3 regions of the Streptomyces sp. NPDC020983 genome follow, and region 1 is predicted to be linked to each of the others. Evidence: predicted binding sites of a transcription regulator. Region 1 holds the regulator's gene; each other region holds the start of a gene.
What was found. Region 1 encodes HrcA, which represses chaperone genes, less so after heat shock. Its sites were predicted from a motif close to TTNGCACTCNGNNNNNCNGAGTGCNAA; they were not measured.

Region 1 (6,911 bases):
TAGGCGGGCCGTGCTCCGGGGCGCCTCCCACGGCCCCCGCCGGGCGGCCTACGGCACGGTCACGAAGTCGATCAGCCTCTCCACCGCCCCCAGCAGCTCGGGCCGCAGGTCCTTGTAGGACCGCACGCCCGCCAGGATGCGGGCCCACGCCTCGCCGGTGCTCATGTTCCAGCCCAGCGCGTCGCAGACCCCGCTCTTCCAGTCCTGGCCGCGCGGCACCCGCGGCCACTCCGGGATGCCGACCGAGGACGGCTTGACGGCCTCCCAGACGTCGACGAAGGGGTGGCCCACGACGAGCACGTCCGCCCCGGACACCCGGGCGGCGATGCGGGACTCCTTCGAGCCGGGCACGAGGTGGTCGACGAGGACGCCGAGGCGTGCGCCGGGCGCGGGGCCGAAGGCGTCGACGATTGAGGGGAGGTCGTCGACGCCCTCCAGGAACTCCACCGCGACGCCTTCGACCCGCAGGTCGTGGCCCCACACCCGCTCGACGAGCTCCGCGTCGTGCTTGCCCTCGACGTAGATGCGCCCGGCCCGCGCGACGCGCGCCTTCGCGCCGGGGACGGCGATCGAGCCGGAGGCGGACAGCAGCGGCCCGCGCGGTTTCGGCGCGCCCTGCGGCCGCACCAGGGTGACGGCGCGGCCGTCGATGAGGAAGCCGCCCGGCACCATCGGGAAGACCCGGTGCTTGCCGAAGCGGTCCTCCAGCGTGACCGTCAGGCCCTCCGCGGTCTTCTCGCAGCGCACCACCGCGCCGCAGAAGCCCGTGGCGGCCTCCTCGACCACGAGATCGGGCTCGGCCGGGACCTCGGGGGCGGGGGCCGACTTCTTCCACGGCGGGGTCAGGTCGCCGTCGTACGTCCTGCTGCGCATGCGGGCGATCGTAACGAGCCCGCGTCAGCTTCCGGCGGCGAACCGCTCGGCGAGCGCGTCCCGCTGGGCGCGGACGAAGCGCGCGTCGACCACGGCGCCGTGGCCGGGCACGTAGCGGCCGGTCTCGCCGCCGAGGGCGAGGAGGACGTCGAGGGTGCCGGGCCAGCGGTCCGGGACGGCGTCCTCGTCCGCCTGGGGTTCGCCGGACTCCTCGACGAGGTCGCCGCAGAAGACGACCGTGGGGTCGCTCGCGGTGCCGCCGGGCACCACCACGACGAGGTCGTGGTCGGTGTGCCCGGTCCCGGGGTGCACGAGGCGCACGAGGCGTTCGCCCAGGTCGATGACGGTCTCCCCGGCGACCGGCCGGGTCGGCGGGGCGAGCGCGGCCGCCGCCTGCGCGGCCTCCGCCGGGTCGGTGCCGTGGGCGACGGCGCCGGCCCACAGCGCGTCCCCCTGCGCGCGCAGGAGGCCGCCGAGCGCGCGGTGACCGTAGATCTCGGCGCCGGGGAAGGCGGCGGCGCCGAGGACGTGGTCGAAGTGGCCGTGCGTGAGGACGACGTGGGTGACGTCACGGCCGGTGAGCGCGGCGACCTGCGCGCGCAGCTCGGCGCCCTCGCGCAGCGTGGAGCCGGTGTCCACCAGCAGCACCGCGTCGGCGCCGACGACCAGGCCGATCGTCACGTCGAGGTGCGGCAGCCGGCGCCGGGCGACGCCGGGAGCGAGGTGCTCCCACGACGTGCCGCCCGCAGCGTCCGAACCGTCCGCGCCCGGGTCCTCGGTGCCGTCCACAGATTCCACGGGGGTGACCGTATCGCCGCGGCGGGGCCGCCCGCCGCCGGCTCCCCGCAACGGTGCGCCGCGCACCCTTGCCGAGTCCTTGTTGCCTCGCCGTACACTGGCTCCGGGGAAGCTGGCACTCGAAACGCAGGAGTGCCAGGGTATTGGCAGGGTACGGACACGGCACGAAACCGGCAGGGAGGTGCGCGATGCTGAGCGAACGCAGACTCGAGGTCCTGCGCGCCATCGTGCAGGACTACGTCGGCACCGAGGAACCGGTCGGTTCCAAGGCACTCACGGAGCGCCACAACCTCGGCGTCTCGCCCGCCACCGTGCGCAACGACATGGCGGTGCTGGAGGACGAGGGGTACATCGCCCAGCCGCACACCAGCGCCGGCCGCATCCCCACCGACAAGGGCTACCGGCTCTTCGTCGACAAGATGGCCGGCGTCAAGCCGCTCTCGTCCGCCGAGCGGCGCGCGATCCAGAACTTCCTGGAAGGCGCCGTCGACCTCGACGACGTGGTGGCCCGCACCGTACGGCTGCTGGCACAGCTCACCCGGCAGGTCGCCGTCGTGCAGTACCCGTCGCTGACCCGCTCCGCGGTCCGGCACGTCGAACTGCTCGCGCTCGCGCCCGCCCGGCTGATGCTGGTGCTCATCACCGACACCGGCCGGGTCGAGCAGCGCCTCGTCGACTGCGCGGCCCCGGTCACCGAGACCGTGCTCGCCGACCTGCGGGCGCGGCTCAACAGCCGGGTCGTCGGCCGCCGGTTCGCCGACGTGCCCCCGCTGGTGCAGGATCTGCCGGAAAGCTTCGAGGCCGACGACCGGCCCGCCGTCGCCGGTGTGCTGTCCACCCTGCTGGAAACCCTCGTCGAGCGTCCCGAAGAGCGCATCATGCTGGGCGGCGCGGCGAACCTCACCCGGTTCAACCACGACTTCCCGCTCACGATCAGACCCGTGCTCGAAGCCCTGGAAGAGCAGATGGTGCTGCTGAAACTGCTCGGCGAGGCCACCGACTCCGCGATGACCGTGCGGATCGGGCATGAGAATTTTCACGAGGGCCTCAACTCCACCTCGGTCGTGGCCGTCGGCTACGGTTCCGGCGACGAGGCAGTCGCCAAACTCGGCGTGGTCGGACCGACCCGCATGGACTACCCCGGAACGATGGGAGCGGTACGCGCAGTGGCACGTTACGTCGGACAGATCCTGGCGGAGTCGTAAGTGGCCACGGACTACTACGCCGTACTGGGCGTACGCCGCGACGCAGGTCCCGATGAGATCAAGAAGGCCTTCCGCCGTCTTGCCCGGGAGCTGCACCCTGACGTCAATCCGGACCCCAAGACGCAGGAGCGGTTCAAGGAGATCAACGCCGCCTACGAGGTGCTCTCCGACCCGCAGAAGAAGCAGGTCTACGACCTCGGGGGCGACCCGCTGTCCGCCACCGGCGGCGGGGCGGGCGGCGGCTTCGGCGGCGGTTTCGGAAACTTCAGCGACATCATGGACGCGTTCTTCGGCCAGTCGTCGCAGCGCGGTCCGCGCTCGCGCGTCCGGCGCGGCCAGGACGCCATGATCCGGCTGGAGATCGACCTCGAAGAGGCCGCCTTCGGCACCACCAAGGACATCCAGGTCGACACCGCGGTCACCTGCGGCACCTGCAACGGCGAGGGCGCCGCGCCCGGCACCGCCGCGCAGACGTGCGACATGTGCCGCGGCCGGGGCGAGGTGTCCCAGGTCACCCGCTCCTTCCTCGGCCAGGTCATGACCTCGCGGCCCTGCCCGCAGTGCCAGGGCTTCGGCACGGTCGTGCCCACCCCCTGCCCCGAGTGCGCGGGCGACGGCCGGGTCCGCTCGCGGCGCACCCTCACCGTCAAGATCCCCGCGGGCGTCGACAACGGCACCCGCATCCAGCTCGCGGGCGAGGGCGAGGTCGGCCCCGGCGGCGGCCCCGCCGGCGACCTCTACGTCGAGATCCGCGAGACCGCCCACCCGGTCTTCCAGCGCCGCGGCGACGACCTGCACTGCACGGTCACCATCCCGATGACGGCGGCGGCGCTCGGCACGAAGTGCCCGCTGGAGACGCTGGACGGGGTGGAGGAGATCGACATCCGGCCCGGCACGCAGTCCGGCCAGTCGATCCCGCTCCACCAGCGCGGCATCACCCACCTCCGCGGCGGCGGCCGCGGCGACCTCGTCGTCCACGTCGAGGTCGTGACCCCGAACAAGCTCGACGCCGAGCAGGAGGAGCTGCTCCGCCGCCTCGCCAAGGCGCGCGGCGAGGAGCGCCCCACCGGCCAGTTCGCCCCCGGTCAGCAGGGCCTCTTCTCACGGCTGAAGGACGCGTTCAACGGCCGCTGAGCGCGTGCCGCGGTGACCTGCCGCCCCTGCGGGGGCGGCGCGCCGTCCCCGCAGGGCGCGGCGCACGGCGCCGCCCCCGCCGCGCCGGGCAGCCACCAGGGGCGCGGGGACCGCGTGGGCAACCACCCACCGGGGCGCGCGGGCCGTCCCCGGCCCGAAGGGGCGGTCGCCGTCGTGTCCGGGCCTCCGGGCGGTGGCGGGCCGGTCACCTCCGGCTAGTGGTCGTGTCCGGGCCTCCGGCCGGTGGGCGCCGGTCACCACCGGCCGGTCCCGTAGTTTCCCGTGCCCCTGGCACCACCGCCCTCCGCGAGGGCGCCCCCGCGGGGCGCTTAGGGTAGGCGCATGGCTGCTGCGGCACACCTGCCGACATTCTCGGCACTTCCGATCGTGCAGGCCCCCATGGCGGGCGGCGCGGCGAATCCGCGCCTGGCCGCGGCGGTGGCCGCGGCCGGCGGGTTCGGCTTCCTGGCTGCCGGCTACAAGACGCCCGAGGCGATGTACGAGGAGATCCGCCAGCTCCGCGACCAGAGCACGCGGCCCTTCGGGGTGAACGTGTTCATGCCGCAGCTCCCGGCGACGGACCCCTCCGCCGTGGCGGTGTACGCCGAGCAGCTCGCGGGCGAGGAGGCCTGGTACGGGGTGCCGCTGGGCGACCCGGAGGCGGGCGGCCTCGACGACGCGTACGACGCCAAGGTCGCGATCCTGCTGGAGGACCCTGTCCCCGTGGTGAGCTTCACCTTCGGCTGCCCGGCCCGCAGGGTGCTGGACGCCTTCCGGAAGGCGGGCACGTACACCGTCGTGACGGTCACCACCGTGGCGGAGGCGCGGGCCGCGGAGGCCGCGGGCGCCGACGCGCTGTGCGTGCAGGGCGTGGAGGCCGGGGGCCACCGGGGCACGCATCGCGACGACCCGCTGCTCGACGGCACCGGCGACGGCCTGCTCGCGCTGCTGCCGCAGGTGCGCGAGGCGGTGGCGCTGCCGCTGTTCGCCGCCGGCGGGCTGATGCGCGGCGGGCAGGTCGCCGCGGTGCTCGCGGCGGGCGCGGACGCGGCGCAGCTCGGCACGGCGTTTTTGGTGTGCCCGGAGTCCGGGGCGAGCCCGCTGCACAAGCAGGCGCTGACGGATCCGGTGTTCACCCGCACCGAGATGACCCGGGCCTTCTCCGGGCGCCCGGCCCGGGCGCTGGTCAACCGCTTCGTCCGCGAGCACGGGCGGTACGCGCCGCCCGGCTATCCGCAGGTCCACCATCTGACCGCGCCGCTGCGCAGGGCGGCCGCGGCCGCGGGGGACGCGCAGGGCATGGCGCTGTGGGCGGGGCAGGGCCACCGGCTGGCCCGGGAGGAGTCCGCGGGGCGGCTCGTGGAGCTGCTCGCCGAGGAGATGCGGGCCGCGCAGGGGGCGGGGGCATGACCGCGCCGGTCTTCCTGGTCGGGCCGGACGCGCTCGACGGCGGCCCCGCGCTCGTCACCCTGGACGGGCCCGAGGGACGGCACGCCGTGTCCGTACGGCGGCTCCAGCCGGGCGAGGAGGTCGTCCTGACGGACGGGGCGGGGCGGGGCGCGTACGGCGTCGTCGCGGCGGCCCGCGGCAAGGACGAGCTCGACGTCGAGGTGCACGGGATCCGCGTCGAGGAGGAGCCGGTGCTCCGGATCACCGTCGTCCAGGCCCTCCCCAAGGGCGACCGCGGCGAACTCGCCGTCGAGACGATGACCGAGGCCGGGGTGGACGCGGTCGTGCCGTGGGCGGCGGGGCGCTGCGTCACGCAGTGGCGCGGGGAGCGGGGCGCGAAGTCGCTCGCGAAGTGGCGGGCGACCGCGCGGGAGGCCGCGAAGCAGGCCAGGCGGCTGCGGTTTCCCGAGGTCGCGGACCTCGCGTCGACGCGGCAGCTGTGCGGGCTGCTGCGTGCGGCGGACTTCGCCGGGGTCCTCCACGAGGAGGGCTCCCTGCCGCTGGCCACCGCGGCGCTGCCCGCCGCCGGGTCGGTCGTCCTCGTCGTCGGCCCCGAGGGCGGGGTGGCGCCCGAGGAGCTGGCCGCCTTCGCGGAGGCGGGCGCCTCCCCGTACCGCCTCGGCCCCACCGTGCTGCGCACCTCCACCGCCGGCGTCGCCGCCGTCTCCCTCCTCCAGACCCGCACCGGCCGCTGGTCCTGACGGTCCGGGCGCCGGGCCGCCCCGGGCGGTGACGTCCGCGATCCTCCCCCGGTGGGTGGCTTGTCGCGCAGTGCCCCGCGCCCCTGGCGGTCGCCCTCCGCGCGCAGGGTGAGCGTTCGCCCGGGGCGCGCTCAGGCCCACCGGGAAGCAGGCGCCATGCCACGTGGCGGTCACCCAGGGGCCCCGCGCGCGGAAGTCCGCGCAACGCACCTCGCGGGGCACCCGGTGGCGCGGAGCGGCACCCGCGGACGCGGCAACTCACCCCCGAAGGGGGGACCTTGCCCCGTAAGGGGTGAATCGGCCGCGCGGGGGATGGACCCGCGGGCAGCGCCGCAGCACCGTAGGGCGCATGGGAAAGGCCAGGAGAACGTGGGCGGTTGCCGCCCTCCTCACCGCGGCGGCGGCAGCCGCCACCGCGTGCGAGCCCGCCGACGGCCTCGGCAGCAGTGCCGTCTCCGTGACGACGGACCAGCTGGCGACGCACGCCCTCGAACACCGGGGCGTCGACGTCCAGTGGCTCTCGTGCAGCGCACGGTCCAGAACGCACAGCGCGGGCGTCGACTGCGTGGGGCGCACCGAGGACGACCGCAGGATCGCCGTGACGGGCAACGTCACCGAGCAGCTCGACGACCTGTGCGTGCGCGGCAGACTGACGGCGACGGTCGGCGCGGAGCGGGTCTTCTCCGTGGACGGGCTCGGGAACTGCGACGGACGGCATACTGCGGGGAGTTGATCGAAGTTAATGTGGTCG
Region 2 (6,911 bases), on a different contig from region 1:
CCGGTGAGCAGGTCGGCGGCGTCGGCGGCGAGGGTCGCCAGTGCGTGGTTGACGGCCTGGTCGGTGGGGTGCGCCCGGACGCGGCGCGGGCCCTCGGCGCCGTCCCAGCTCAGCAGGGGCGCGGTCGGGACGGCGGTGAGGGCCTGGTTCACCGCGAGCAGGGACGCCTCGGCCGGGGCGGTGCCGTCGACGCGGGCGGCGAACAGGGCCCGCACGTGGGCGCGCAGGGTGCGCATGCGCTGGGCGCAGAGCTCGTAGAGCCGCACGTCCGGGGTGGTGAGGCCGTGGGCGGTGAGCCAGCGCATGGCGGCGTCGGGGGTGGCGAGCAGGTCGTAGCTCTGGCCGGCGGGCAGGGTGGCTGCGGTGTCGGCGAAGTCCAGGGAGCGGTGCCGGTCGGCTCCCGGGGCCGGGGGCAGGGCGGGCTGCGGCGTGCCGGTGGCCTGGGTGTCGTCCATACCTCTCATGGTAGTGCTTGCGTTTTTCCGTGATGCCTGCCTAGCCTGTCGATGTCATCACGTTAAACGCAGACTTTTTTCGTGAGAAAACAGGGAGATGCGATGTCCCAGACCGGCGCCGGCCAGTTCCCCGTCCGCACGTTCGGCGGCCCGACCGTCTCGTTCGAGTACGGCGGCCTGCGGTTCCTGACCGACCCGACGTTCGACGGCCCCGGCGACTTCCGCCGCCCCGGACGCCCGGTCCTGACCAAGACCGCCCCCTCCGCCGGCACCCCCGCCGACGTCGGGCCCGTCGACGTCGTCCTGCTCTCCCACGACGAGCACGCCGACAACCTCGACGACGCCGGCCGCGCCCTCCTCGCCGGCGTCCCCCTGACGCTGACCACCCCCGGCGGCGGCGAGCGCCTCGGGGGGAGCGCCAGGGGCCTGGCCGACTGGGAGACGGCCGAACTGGAACGTCCGGGCGGCGGCACCGTCACCGTCACCGCGGTGCCCGCCGTCCACGGCCCCGGCCCGCGCGAGGAGGTGGAGCCGTCCACCGGCCAGGTGGTCGGTTTCGTCCTGACCGGGGAGGGCCTGCCGACGGTCTACGTCAGCGGTGACAACGCCTCCCTGGACGCCGTCAGGGAGATCGCCGCGCGCTTCGCCCCGGTGGACACCGCGGTCCTGTTCGCGGGCGCCCCGCGCTTCCCCGCGCTCTTCGGCGGCGGCCTGCTCGTCCTGGACAGCGCCCAGGCCGCCGAGGCCGCCCGTATCCTCGACGCCCGCCGCGTCGTCCCGGCCCACCACGACAGCTGGGCCCACTTCACCGAGGGCCGCGAGGACCTGCTCGCGGCCTTCACCGCGGCCGGCCTGGCCGACCGCCTGGACGGGGACTGGTCCCGCCGCGCCTGACCCCGCGCCGCGAACGACGGACGCCCGCCACCCCGGCGAGGGGGTGGCGGGCGTCAGGCCCGTGAAGGGGTCAGTGCGAGTGGCCGTGGCCGTGGCCGCCGGCCGCCTCGGGCTCCTCTTCCTTCTTCTCGACGACCAGGGTCTCGGTCGTGAGCAGCAGGGAGGCGATCGACGCGGCGTTCTCCAGCGCGGAGCGGGTGACCTTGACCGGGTCGATGACGCCGGCCTTGACCAGGTCGACGTACTCGCCGGTCGCGGCGTTGAAGCCGTGGCCCTTGTCGAGGTCGGCGACCTTGGAGGTGATGACGTAGCCCTCCAGGCCCGCGTTCTCGGCGATCCAGCGCAGCGGCTCGACGGCGGCGCGGCGGACGACGGCGACACCGGTGGCCTCGTCGCCCTCCTTGCCCAGGTTCTCGCCGAGCACCTTGACGGCGTGGACGAGCGCGGAGCCACCGCCGGAGACGATGCCCTCCTCGACGGCCGCGCGGGTCGCGGAGATCGCGTCCTCCAGGCGGTGCTTCTTCTCCTTCAGCTCGACCTCGGTGGCCGCGCCGACGCGGATGACGCACACGCCGCCCGCGAGCTTCGCCAGGCGCTCCTGGAGCTTCTCGCGGTCCCAGTCGGAGTCGGTGGTGGAGATCTCCGCCTTGATCTGGGCGACGCGGCCCTCGATCTCGGCCTTGTCACCGGCACCGTCGACGATGGTGGTCTCGTCCTTGGTGATGGTGGCGCGGCGGGCGGAGCCGAGCAGGTCCAGGCCGGCCTGGTCGAGCTTGAGGCCGACCTCCTCGGCGATGACGGTCGCGCCGGTGAGGGTGGCGATGTCGCCGAGCATGGCCTTGCGGCGGTCACCGAAGCCGGGCGCCTTGACCGCGACGGCGTTGAACGTGCCGCGGATCTTGTTGACGACCAGGGTGGACAGGGCCTCGCCCTCGACGTCCTCGGCGATGATCAGCAGCGGCTTGGAGCCACCGGCCTGGATGACCTTCTCCAGCAGCGGCAGCAGGTCCTGGATCGAGGAGATCTTGCCCTGGTGGATGAGGATGTACGGGTCGTCGAGGACGGCCTCCATCCGCTCCTGGTCGGTGACGAAGTACGGCGACAGGTAGCCCTTGTCGAAGGCCATGCCCTCGGTGAACTCCAGGTCCAGGCCGAAGGTGTTGGACTCCTCGACGGTGATGACACCGTCCTTGCCGACCTTGTCCATCGCCTCGGCGATCAGCTCGCCGACCTGCTTGTCCTGCGCGGACAGCGCGGCGACGGCGGCGATGTCGTCCTTGCCCTCGATGGCGCGCGCGGTGGCCAGCAGCTCGTCGGAGACGGCCTTGACCGCGGCGTCGATGCCCTTCTTGAGGGCGGCGGGGGACGCGCCGGCGGCGACGTTGCGCAGGCCCTCGCGGACCAGCGCCTGGGCCAGCACGGTCGCGGTGGTGGTGCCGTCACCCGCGATGTCGTTGGTCTTGGTCGCCACCTCCTTGACGAGCTGGGCGCCCAGGTTCTCGTACGGGTCCTCCAGCTCGACCTCGCGGGCGATCGTGACGCCGTCGTTGGTGATGGTCGGCGCACCGAACTTCTTGTCGATGACGACATTGCGGCCCTTGGGGCCGATGGTCACCTTCACGGTGTCGGCGAGCTTGTTGACGCCGCGCTCCAGGGCGCGACGGGCGTCCTCGTCGAACTTCAGAATCTTGGCCATGCCTGCGAACTACCTCGTCTACTCGTCTAACACGTCGTCACGGACGATAAGGACGGTGAAACAACCCCGCCCCGGGGACCCGGCCGCAAGGCTCGGACACCCGGGGCGGGATCAAGGGCTTGTGCAGCCGGGACTTACTTCTCGACGATCGCGAGAACGTCGCGGGCCGAGAGGACGAGGTACTCCTCGCCGTTGTACTTCACCTCGGTGCCGCCGTACTTGCTGTACAGCACGACGTCGCCGACGGCGACGTCGAGGGGCAGCCGCTGGCCGTCCTCGAAGCGGCCCGGGCCCACGGCCAGGACGACGCCCTCCTGGGGCTTCTCCTTGGCGGTGTCCGGGATGACCAGGCCCGAGGCCGTGGTCTGCTCGGCGTCGAGCGGCTGGACCACGATGCGGTCCTCGAGCGGCTTGATGGCAACCTTGGTGCTGGCGGTCGTCACGATCCGACCTCCCCCTTCAAAGGGCTCACGGGAGTGTCTGTCAGGGTCGGCGACCTGGTAGGCCCGTCGTCGCGGGTGCCGGACCTGCCTCGTCGCTGAGTTCTGGCACTCAGCCTCGCTGAGTGCCAGAAGTGAGCGTAGGCCGCTCTTAGCACTCGGTCAAGCGGAGTGCCAGCCGCGTGCCGTACCGGACGAACGTTCCCAGGCCGCCCGATCAGCCGCGCCGGGGGTCGTAGCGGCGGCCCGCCGTCGTGGAGGCGGCGCCGAAGAGACGGGACGGGACATGGCGGGCGAGGCCCACGGCCACCTTGTAGCGGGCGTCGGGAACGCTCACGACACGGCCGCGGGCCAGGTCGCGCAGCGCCGCGGAGACGACCTTGTCCGCGTCGAGCCAGGCGAGGCGCGGCAGGCGGCTCGCGTCCATGCCGGCCCGCTCGTGGAATTCGGTGCGCACGAAGCCCGGGCACAGCGCGAGGAAGCGGATGCCGGAGCCGCGCAGGTCGAGGGCGGCGCCCTCGGTGAAGCGGACGACCCACGCCTTGCTCGCCGCGTACGTGCCGCGCGGCATGAAGGCCGCGACCGAGGACACGTTGACCACGAAGCCGCGGCCGCGCTCGCGCATCCCCTCCACCGCGGCGGCGGTGAGCCGGAGCACCGCCTCGCAGTGCAGCGTGAGCATGCGCAGCTCGTCGGCCATCGGGGAGTCGGGGAAGGGGCTGCCCTGGCCGAAGCCCGCGTTGTTGACCAGGACGTCCACCGGCGGCAGGACGGGGCTGCGCAGCCGCTCCTCGACCGCGGAGATGCCGCCGTCCGCGGCCAGGTCCGCCTGGAGGATCTCGACGTCGACGCCGTACCGCCCGCGCAGTTCCCCGGCGCGCTCGCCGAGGCGTACGGCGTCGCGCGCGACGAGCACCAGGCCGTGCCCGTCGGCGGCGAGCCGCCGGGCGAATGCCGCACCGATGCCGGACGTCGCGCCCGTGATGAGGGAAGTCGTCATTGGGGCAGCGTACGGGGCGGGCGCGGCCCTCAGCCCGGATGCGGGTCCAGGCGCTTGCGGACCGCCGCGAGGTCCTCCGGCGGGAGCGCGTCGGCGTCCAGCAGCCGGGGGAGCAGCTCGGGTTCGGTGGTGAAGGCGCGGAAGGAGAGGCTCACCGTCACGGCGTGGTGCCCGGGGCGGTGGACGACCTCCAGCGTGTCGCCCGCGGCCAGCTCGCCCGGCTCGACGACGCGCAGGTACGGGCCGGGCCGCGCGTCCCGCGTGAAGCGCTTCATCCAGCCCTGCTCGCCGAGCCACCCGGCGAAGGTCACACAGGGGATGCGCGGGCAGGAGACCTCCAGGACCGGCCCGGCGCTCCCGCCGATCCGCCAGCGCTCCCCGATCAGGGCCTCGTTGACGTCGTAGCCGGCCGTCGTCAGGTTCTCCCCGAAGGAGCCGCTGGGGAGGGTGCGGCCGAGTTCGCGCTCCCAGCGGTCGAGGTCCTCGCGCGCGAAGGCGTAGACGGCCTGGTGGGTGCCGCCGTGGTTCCTCACGTCGTACGCCCGGTCCCCGGCCAGGCCCACCGCGCCGGTGCCCTTGGGCCCCGCCGCCGTCACCGCGACCGGCCCGGCGACGGGCCGCTTGTCGATGCCGGTCGCCTCCAGACTCTTCCAGGGGTTGGGCTGCGGCCGGCCGACGTTGACGCTCAGTACGTGCACGGGCGGTGTCTCCTGGGGGTACGGGATCGGGGCGCGGGGGCCCGGGGCGGCCCCGCGCGGGCGGGAGTGCCGCGCCCCGCGGGCGGGGAACGGCGGCGTGCCGCCGGGGTGGTGCGCAGGCGTGCGCCGTACGCGCCGGCCCCGGCTCTGCCCGGCACCCGGGCGAGGGGGCGTCCGCACGCGCGCGGCGCACCTGCCGCCGTGCCGGAGCACGCCCCCGCCGGGCAGGCGCTACGCCGGGGCGGTGATCAGGTACGGCGTCGTCACGCTGAGCGCCGCGAAACCGAGGCGCTGGAGGATCGGGCGGCTCTGGTCGGAGGCGTCGACCTGGAGGTGGCCGTACCCGGCGTCCCGGGCGACGCGCGCGCGGTGGGCGACCAGGGCGCGGTAGATGCCCCTGCCGCGCCAGTGCTCGACGGTGCCGCCGCCCCACAGGCCCGCGAAGTCGGTGCCGGGGTAGAACTCCATGCGGGCCGCGCACACCGGCTCGTCCCCGGCCATCGCGACGACGATGCTCACGCTGTCGCCGCGCTCGGCGATCTGGTCGAGCATGCGCGCCCGCAGCCGCTCCGCGCTCGTGCCGAAGGCCTGCTCGTGGACGGCCGCGGCCAGGTCGACGCCCGCCGCGTCGGTGACGGGCTCCAGCCGCACGCCGGCGGGCAGGGCCGCGCCCTCGGTGTGCGCGATGACCTCGGCGACGTCGCCGACCATGAGCGTCTCGGGCGGGTCGGGCGTGAAACCGGCCGCGCGCAGCCGCTCGCCGAGATCGGCGGGGCGGTCGTGCGCGTAGGTCTTCCACTCGAACTCGCGCCCCGCCGCCTCGGCGGTGCGCAGCCAGGCCAGCTGCGCGGCGACGGCGGCGTCCGCGGTCGTCTCGTCCAGGTCGGACCAGAGGATGCCGCACCACTCGTGCGGCCCGGCGCCGACCTGCCGTACGACCCCGTCGAGGCGGTCGACACGGGTGGTGGGGCTCTCCGGCGGGGCGTCGCGGCGCAGCTGGCGGTCGAAGAGCGCGAGTACGTGACTGGTGTCCATTGGCGCCATTCCACCACCGGCCGCGCCCCCGGCCAACCGTATTTCCGCAGGCCCGGCCGCGGCGGCTGTGCGGCGGGCGCCGCGTGCCGCCCGCCCCGCCGTGCGGGCCGCGGTCACCGGCTGGCGGAGGCCCGGCCGCGGGGCTGTTCGGCCGCCGCCAGGGCGAGGTCGACGTCCGCGGCGGTGTTGTAGAAGTGCGGCGCCAGGCGCACCTTCCCCGCGCGGGCGGCGAAGGTGACGCCCGCGGCGCGCAGCCGCGCGGTCACCGCGTCCGGTACGCCGGGGACGGCCACGATCGCCGACGTGCCGGGCACGGGGGAGTAGCCGAGCGCGGTGAAGCCGTCGCGCAGCCGCTGCGCGAGCGCGGTGTCGTGGGCGTGGATGCGGTCGACACCCAGCTCCTCGACCAGCGAGAGCGCCGCGGCTGCGCCGACGTACGACAGCAGGGCCGGCCGGGTGTCGAAGCGGCGGGCGCCGGGGGCGAGTTCGGCGACGGGGCCGTAGATGGAGGCGCCCGGGTCGGCGGCGGCGTACCAGCCGGCGAAGGTCGGGGCGAGCGTGTCCTCGGCGCCGGGGCGGACGGTGAGGAAGGCGGCGCCGTGCGGACTGGTGAGCCACTTGTAGCCGTGGCAGACCACGTAGTCGTCCTGCGACGCGTCCAGCGGCAGCCAGCCCACGGACTGCGTGGCGTCG
Region 3 (6,911 bases), on a different contig from region 1:
CCGAGCCTTGCCAATCGCCCCGGGCGCCAAACATCCGGGTGGGGCGCGCCCCCGGAGCGCGCGGCCCGCACGGCAGGGAGCGCCCCGCGCACGGACTACGCGGCGCGGTGGCGGAGGTACTCGGGGACGGCGAGCATCGGGGGGCGCTCCTCCGTGTCGACGGGGTGGGTCGAGGGGACGAAGCCCGAGGCCGCGCGCTCGTACTGCGTCAGGCGCGGCCTGACGAGGTGGCCGCGGGCCAGCCGCAGGTGCGCGGTGCGGTAGATCGCGGCGGCCATGCGGCCCAGTGCGGCGCCGTCCTGGTGGCGGTGGTGGCGGACGCCCACGTCCACCTGGCCGAGCGCGTCCAGCCCGGCCAGGGAGAGCGCGTCGACGAGCATGCCCAGCTCGACGCCGTAGCCCACGGGGAAGGGCAGCTGCTCCAGCAGCGAGCGCCGCGCCGCGTACTCGCCGCCGAGAGGCTGGACGAAGCCGGCCAGGCGCGGCCAGTGGAGGTTGAGCAGAGGGCGGGCGACGAGTTCGGTGACGCGGCCGCCGCCGGCGGGGACGACCGTGCCGCCGGTCTCCAGCGGGCGGTCGTACATCGCCTTGACGAGCTGGACACCGGGCTCGGTGAGGAGCGGGCCGACGATGCCGGTGACGAAGCCGGAGTCGAACTCGCGCAGGTCCGCGTCGACGAAGCAGACGATCGCGCCGCTGGTCACGAGCAGCGAGCGCCACAGCACCTCGCCCTTGCCCGGGAGCGCGGGCAGCCGCGGCAGGATGTCGTCGCGCGCGACGACGGTGGCCCCGGCCGCCGCCGCGACCTCGGCCGTGCGGTCGCGGGAGCCGGAGTCGACGACGACCAGCTCGTCGACGAGCGCGGCGCCCGGCGCCATGAGGTCGCGGCGGATGGCGGCCACGATCGCGCCGACCGTGGCCTCCTCGTCGAGCGCGGGCAGCACGACGCTCACGCTGCCGGCCGGGCCCGCCGCCCGCTTGGCGGCGAGCAGCAGCTCCAGCGGCCGCTCGCTCGCGGACCAGGACCGTGTCGCGAGCCAGCGCTCGACCTCTTCCAGCACGTTCAGCGCTCCCGTGTGTCCCGTGTGTGACGCATCTCGCGGTACGGACGGCTATCTCACCGGTGTCCGGTGTCGGTTACAGTCTTGAACAACGCCAGTACGCCCCGCATGCCGGGGTCGGCAGGCGGGACAAACGCCCGGACCGCTGAAGCCGTCCGGTGCCATACCGCTCATCCAGAGGGGCAGAGGGAACGGCCCGTTGAAGCCCCGGCAACCCTCCCGCCGACCGCGAGGTCAGGTGGGGACGGTGCCAATTCCGGCTCGCGGCGACGTACGCCGTGGGGAAGATGAGGAGAAAGGGCCTCGCCACCATGGCTGTGCAGAACACCGCCACCACCACCCCCCAGGACACCGCCTTCGGCCCCGCCGTCGCCCTCTCGTGCCGCGAGTGCGGCACCCGCTACCCGCTGACCCCGGTCTTCGCGTGCCTGGAGTGTTTCGGGCCGCTGGAGGTGGCGTACGAGCTGCCGGCCGGCGACCCGGAGCGGCTGCGCAAGCAGATCGAGGCCGGCCCCGCGAACATCTGGCGCTACGCGCCCCTGCTGCCCGTCCCCGCGGACGTGACCGAGAAGCAGAACCTGAACCCCGGCTGGACCAAGCTCGTCAGGGCCGACAACCTGGCCCGCGAGCTGGGCGTGACCGGCGGCCTGTACGTCAAGGACGACTCCGGCAACCCGACGCACTCCTTCAAGGACCGGGTCGTCGCGATCGCCCTGGAGGCGGCCCGCACCTTCGGCCTGACGACGCTGTCCTGCTCCTCCACCGGCAACCTGGCGGGCGCGGTCGGCGCGGCCGCGGCCCGGGCCGGCTTCCGCTCCTGCGTCTTCATCCCGGACGACCTGGAGCAGGGCAAGGTCGTCATGGCCGCGGTCTACGGCGGCGACCTGGTCGCGATCAAGGGCACGTACGACGACGTGAACCGCTTCTGCTCGGAGCTGATCGGCGACCCGGCGGGCGAGGGCTGGGGCTTCGTCAACGTCAACCTCCGCCCGTACTACGGCGAGGGCTCCAAGACGCTGGCGTACGAGATCGCCGAGCAGCTCGGCTGGCGGCTGCCGGACAACCTGGTCATCCCGATCGCCTCGGGCTCGCAGCTCACCAAGATCGACAAGGGTCTGAAGGAGCTGATCGCGCTCGGCCTGGTCGAGGACAAGCCCTACAAGATCTTCGGCGCGCAGGCCGAGGGCTGCTCGCCGGTCTCGGCCGCCTTCAAGGCCGGCCACGACGTCGTGCGCCCGGTCAAGCCCGACACCATCGCCAAGTCGCTGGCGATCGGCAACCCCGCGGACGGCCCGTACGTGCTGGACATCACCCGCCGTACCGGCGGCGCGGTCGAGGACGTCGACGACGGGCAGATCGTCGAGGCCATCAAGCTGCTCGCGCGCACCGAGGGCATCTTCGCCGAGACGGCGGGCGGCGTGACCGTCGGCGTGCTGAAGAAGCTGATCGAGACCGGGCAGCTCGACCCGGCCGCCGAGACCGTCGTGCTCAACACCGGCGACGGCCTGAAGACCCTGGACGCCGTCTCCCCGACCACCGGGCCGACCGCGACCATCGCCCCCTCCCTTGCCGCCTTCCGAGAGGCTGGACTCGCATGAGTGCTTCCGTCCGCATCCCCACGATCCTCCGCACGTACACCGGGGGTCAGGCCGAGGTGCCCGCCGAGGGCGCCACGCTCGGTGAGGTCATCGAGTCGCTGGAAAAGAATCATGCCGGTATTTCCGCGCGGGTTCTCGACGACACCGGAAAGCTCCGGCGTTTCGTGAACGTCTATGTCAACGACGACGATGTACGGTTTTCCGACGGCCTCGCCACCGCGGTGCCGGACGGCGCCAGCGTGTCGATCATTCCCGCGGTCGCCGGCGGCTGATACCGGATACCCGGTGCCGGATACCGAGCGTGAGCGAGAGCGTGATCCGGTAGGCCCCGCAGAACTGACAAGAATACGCAGAAGCTTCGACGTTTAAACTCCGCCCCATCCGGGAACTGCTTTCGACCCGGGTGGGGCGCCGTCATGTCGGACGCGAAGTCGTAGCGCCGATTTATCGGCAAATTCACAAGCGATAAGCGTGCTATGTCCGCTGTGTCCCGCCCGGCTTGCCCCACATTATCGTTTCTTCCTGGGGTATTTCCGATGCGTCGCGCCAAGAATTCTCGTCCAATTGACCTGTTGCGGACGGCATCCGTGCAGATACATTCAGCCGCGGTCGACGCGTTCCGGCGCACACCCCCACGGGGGTGAGGTCTGACCCGGGCCCGCGGAGCGCGGGGCCGCGATAGGGCCAGTAATAGGGGAGTTAGGAATGGCTCAGGGCACCGTCAAGTGGTTCAACGCGGAGAAGGGCTACGGCTTCATCGCGGTCGACGGTGGTGCGGATGTCTTCGTCCACTACAGCGCGATACAGATGGACGGCTACCGCACCCTCGAAGAAGGCCAGCGAGTCGAGTTCGAGATCTCGCAGGGTCAGAAGGGGCCGCAGGCGGACATGGTCCGCGTGGCCGGCTGATCGGCGCGGGCGCGTTCGGCCACCGACGCGACGCCAGGAAGGGCCACCCCCGCTCGGGGTGGCCCTTTCGCCGTGCCGGGGCGCTCGCCGCACGGGGCGCTTGCGGCCGGCGCGCGCCCCGTGCGGGCCCCCGCCGGGGGTGGGCGCTTGCACTCGGCAGGGGAGAGTGCTAATCATTGGCGTTAGCACTCTGCGCGTGAGAGTGCCACTTGGACCGGGTCGGTGAGGCCCGTCCGGACGTCGGGAAGGAACCGGCGCCCGGCAGGCCGTCCGTCGCGGGCGCCACGCGGTCCGTTCCACCGCCCCCCGCCTCCGGTGGGGGAACCCCCAGTCCGCGGAGGACACTTCACATGGCTAAGATCATCGCGTTCGATGAGGAGGCGCGGCGCGGCCTTGAGCGCGGGATGAACCAGCTCGCCGACGCCGTTAAGGTCACCCTCGGTCCCAAGGGCCGGAACGTCGTCCTTGAGAAGAAGTGGGGCGCCCCCACGATCACCAACGATGGCGTGTCCATCGCCAAGGAGATCGAGCTGGAGGACCCGTACGAGAAGATCGGCGCCGAGCTGGTCAAGGAAGTCGCGAAGAAGACCGACGACGTCGCCGGTGACGGCACGACGACCGCGACCGTCCTGGCCCAGGCCCTGGTCCGCGAGGGCCTGCGCAACGTCGCCGCCGGCGCCAACCCGATGGCCCTCAAGCGCGGTATCGAGAAGGCCGTCGAGGCCGTCTCCGCCGCCCTGCTGGAGCAGGCCAAGGACGTGGAGACCAAGGAGCAGATCGCCTCCACCGCCTCCATCTCCGCCGCCGACGTCCAGATCGGCGAGCTCATCGCCGAGGCGATGGACAAGGTCGGCAAGGAAGGCGTCATCACCGTCGAGGAGTCGCAGACCTTCGGCCTGGAGCTCGAGCTCACCGAGGGCATGCGCTTCGACAAGGGCTTCATCTCGGCGTACTTCGCCACCGACCTGGAGCGTATGGAGGCGTCGCTCGACGACCCGTACATCCTGATCGTCAACTCCAAGGTCTCCGCGGTGAAGGACCTGCTCCCGCTGCTGGAGAAGGTCATGCAGTCCGGCAAGCCGCTGCTGATCATCGCCGAGGACGTCGAGGGCGAGGCCCTGTCGACCCTGGTCGTCAACAAGATCCGTGGCACCTTCAAGTCCGTCGCCGTCAAGGCCCCGGGCTTCGGCGACCGCCGCAAGGCGATGCTGGGCGACATCGCGATCCTCACCGGCGGCACGGTCATCTCCGAGGAGGTCGGCCTCAAGCTGGAGAACGCGGGCCTGGACCTGCTCGGCCGCGCCCGCAAGGTCGTCATCACCAAGGACGAGACCACGATCGTGGACGGCGCCGGTGACGCCGACCAGGTCGCCGGCCGCGTCAACCAGATCCGCGCCGAGATCGAGAACAGCGACTCGGACTACGACCGCGAGAAGCTCCAGGAGCGCCTGGCGAAGCTCGCGGGCGGCGTGGCGGTCATCAAGGCCGGTGCCGCGACCGAGGTCGAGCTCAAGGAGCGCAAGCACCGCATCGAGGACGCGGTGCGCAACGCGAAGGCCGCCGTCGAGGAGGGCATCGTCGCCGGTGGTGGCGTGGCCCTGCTCCAGGCCTCCGCGGTCTTCGAGAAGCTGGAGCTGGAAGGCGACGAGGCGACCGGTGCCAACGCCGTGAAGCTCGCGCTGGAGGCCCCGCTCAAGCAGATCGCCGTCAACGGCGGCCTCGAGGGCGGCGTCATCGTCGAGAAGGTGCGCAACCTGCCGATCGGCCATGGCCTCAACGCCGCGACCGGCGAGTACGTGGACATGATCGCCGAGGGCATCATCGACCCGGCCAAGGTCACGCGCTCCGCGCTGCAGAACGCCGCGTCGATCGCCGCGCTGTTCCTGACCACCGAGGCCGTCATCGCCGACAAGCCGGAGAAGGCCGCCGCGGCCGCTCCGGGCGGCATGCCCGGCGGTGACATGGACTTCTGATCCTCCGGGATCGCCGTCCAGGCACGCGTGACGGCGGCGCCCGCCCTCCGAGCGATCGGGGGGCGGGCGCCGCCGTTTTCCGTGTCCCTACACGGGCCGGGCCGACTCCAGGGCCTGCCGCAGATGGCCGCCGGACTCGCGCAGCAGCCGGTCCGCGGTCGGGGCGTCGACGCGGGCCAGCAGCGTGAGGATGGCGGGCTTGACCTCCCCGTCGGTCGCGGTGAGCGCGTCCTCGATCGCCGCGTCGTCCGCGCCGGTGGCGAGCGAGACGATACGGCGCGAGCGGGCGCGCAGCTTCTCGTTGGACGCGCGCACGTCCACCATCAGGTTCCCGTAGGTCTTGCCCAGCCGGATCATCGTGATCGTCGAGAGCATGTTGAGCACCAGCTTCTGCGCCGTACCGGACTTCAGCCGGGTGGAGCCGGTGAGGAGTTCGGGTCCCACGACGACCTCGATGCCGTGCTCGGCGGCGGCCGCGAGCGGCGAGCCGGCGTTGCACGCGAGACCCACCGTGAGCGCCCCCAGCGCCCGGGCGTGCCCGACCGCGCCCAGCGCGTACGGGGTGCGCCCGGAGGCCGAGATCCCGACAACGGTGTCGGCGGCCGTCAGCCCGAGTGCGTCCAGGTCCTTCGCGGCCAGCTCCCTGCTGTCCTCGGCGCCCTCCACCGAGGTGACCATCGCGGAGGGCCCGCCCGCGATGAGGCCCACCACCTCCCCGCCGGGCGTGGTGTTGAAGGTCGGCGGGCACTCGCTGGCGTCCAGCACGCCGAGCCGTCCCGCGGTCCCGGCGCCCGCGTAGACGAGGCGGCCGCCGCGGGACATCCGGGCGGCGATGCCGTCGATCGCGGCGGAGATGGCGGGCAGTTGGGCGGCGACGGCGGCCGGAACGGTGGCGTCCTCACCGTTCATCGTGCGGGCGATCTCCAGCGTGGTCATACGGTCGATCTCGGCGAGCTCCGGCCGGAAGGCCTCGGTGGTCAGCGTGTCCAGTTCGCGACGCAGCTCGGTGTACTGGGGCATATGCGGCTCGTTCATCCTTCTCGCAGGGTCGGATCGGCGGGTGGGGCCGCAGAACGGGGCTTGGCGCATTATTTCAGGCCATGCTGGGGAATGGTCCGCCCGGAAGGCCGTGCGGCAGCCGCCCGGGGCCCGCATGTCCCGTGCGGGGCCCGGCGCTTCGCGGGGCCTTCCGGTCAGCCGCGGCCCGGACGGGGCCGGTGGCGGTGGGCCAGCGCTTCGTAGGAGGCCGCCAGGGCGGGCGCCGCGGTCTCGTACGTCCGCTGGGCGACACCCACGAACAGGCAGTCGACGACGAGGAGCTGGCTCGTACGGCTGGACATCGCGGCGGGCCTCAGCTCGCTCTCGCGGGA

Region 2: a site for HrcA is predicted at 3,637-3,663, ahead of groES (co-chaperone GroES). Genes of this name have one in related genera too.
Region 3: a site for HrcA is predicted at 3,715-3,741, ahead of groL (chaperonin GroEL). Genes of this name have one in related genera too.

What each region holds. Positions count from the first base shown of each region.
Region 1 is NZ_JBIRRA010000004.1:397,689-404,599, forward strand. Features, by position in the region: gene hemW (radical SAM family heme chaperone HemW) at 1-3, shown strand, start outside; gene ACH4SE_RS10765 (DUF3097 domain-containing protein) at 49-873, opposite strand; gene ACH4SE_RS10770 (MBL fold metallo-hydrolase) at 898-1,662, opposite strand; gene hrcA (heat-inducible transcriptional repressor HrcA) at 1,860-2,876, shown strand; gene dnaJ (molecular chaperone DnaJ) at 2,877-4,010, shown strand; gene ACH4SE_RS10785 (nitronate monooxygenase) at 4,353-5,420, shown strand; gene ACH4SE_RS10790 (16S rRNA (uracil(1498)-N(3))-methyltransferase) at 5,417-6,160, shown strand; gene ACH4SE_RS10795 (hypothetical protein) at 6,510-6,893, shown strand.
Region 2 is NZ_JBIRRA010000008.1:241,760-248,670, forward strand. Features, by position in the region: gene ACH4SE_RS20200 (ABATE domain-containing protein) at 1-455, opposite strand, end outside; gene ACH4SE_RS20205 (MBL fold metallo-hydrolase) at 558-1,349, shown strand; gene groL (chaperonin GroEL) at 1,420-3,045, opposite strand; gene groES (co-chaperone GroES) at 3,180-3,488, opposite strand; gene ACH4SE_RS20220 (SDR family NAD(P)-dependent oxidoreductase) at 3,703-4,485, opposite strand; gene ACH4SE_RS20225 (MOSC domain-containing protein) at 4,515-5,183, opposite strand; gene ACH4SE_RS20230 (GNAT family N-acetyltransferase) at 5,415-6,218, opposite strand; gene ACH4SE_RS20235 (aminotransferase class V-fold PLP-dependent enzyme) at 6,332-6,911, opposite strand, start outside.
Region 3 is NZ_JBIRRA010000002.1:333,504-340,414, forward strand. Features, by position in the region: gene ACH4SE_RS04900 (glucosyl-3-phosphoglycerate synthase) at 96-1,061, opposite strand; SAM riboswitch class I at 1,229-1,355, shown strand; gene thrC (threonine synthase) at 1,349-2,659, shown strand; gene ACH4SE_RS04910 (ubiquitin-like small modifier protein 1) at 2,656-2,931, shown strand; gene ACH4SE_RS04915 (cold-shock protein) at 3,365-3,568, shown strand; gene groL (chaperonin GroEL) at 3,919-5,541, shown strand; gene murQ (N-acetylmuramic acid 6-phosphate etherase) at 5,629-6,561, opposite strand; gene ACH4SE_RS04930 (MurR/RpiR family transcriptional regulator) at 6,735-6,911, opposite strand, start outside.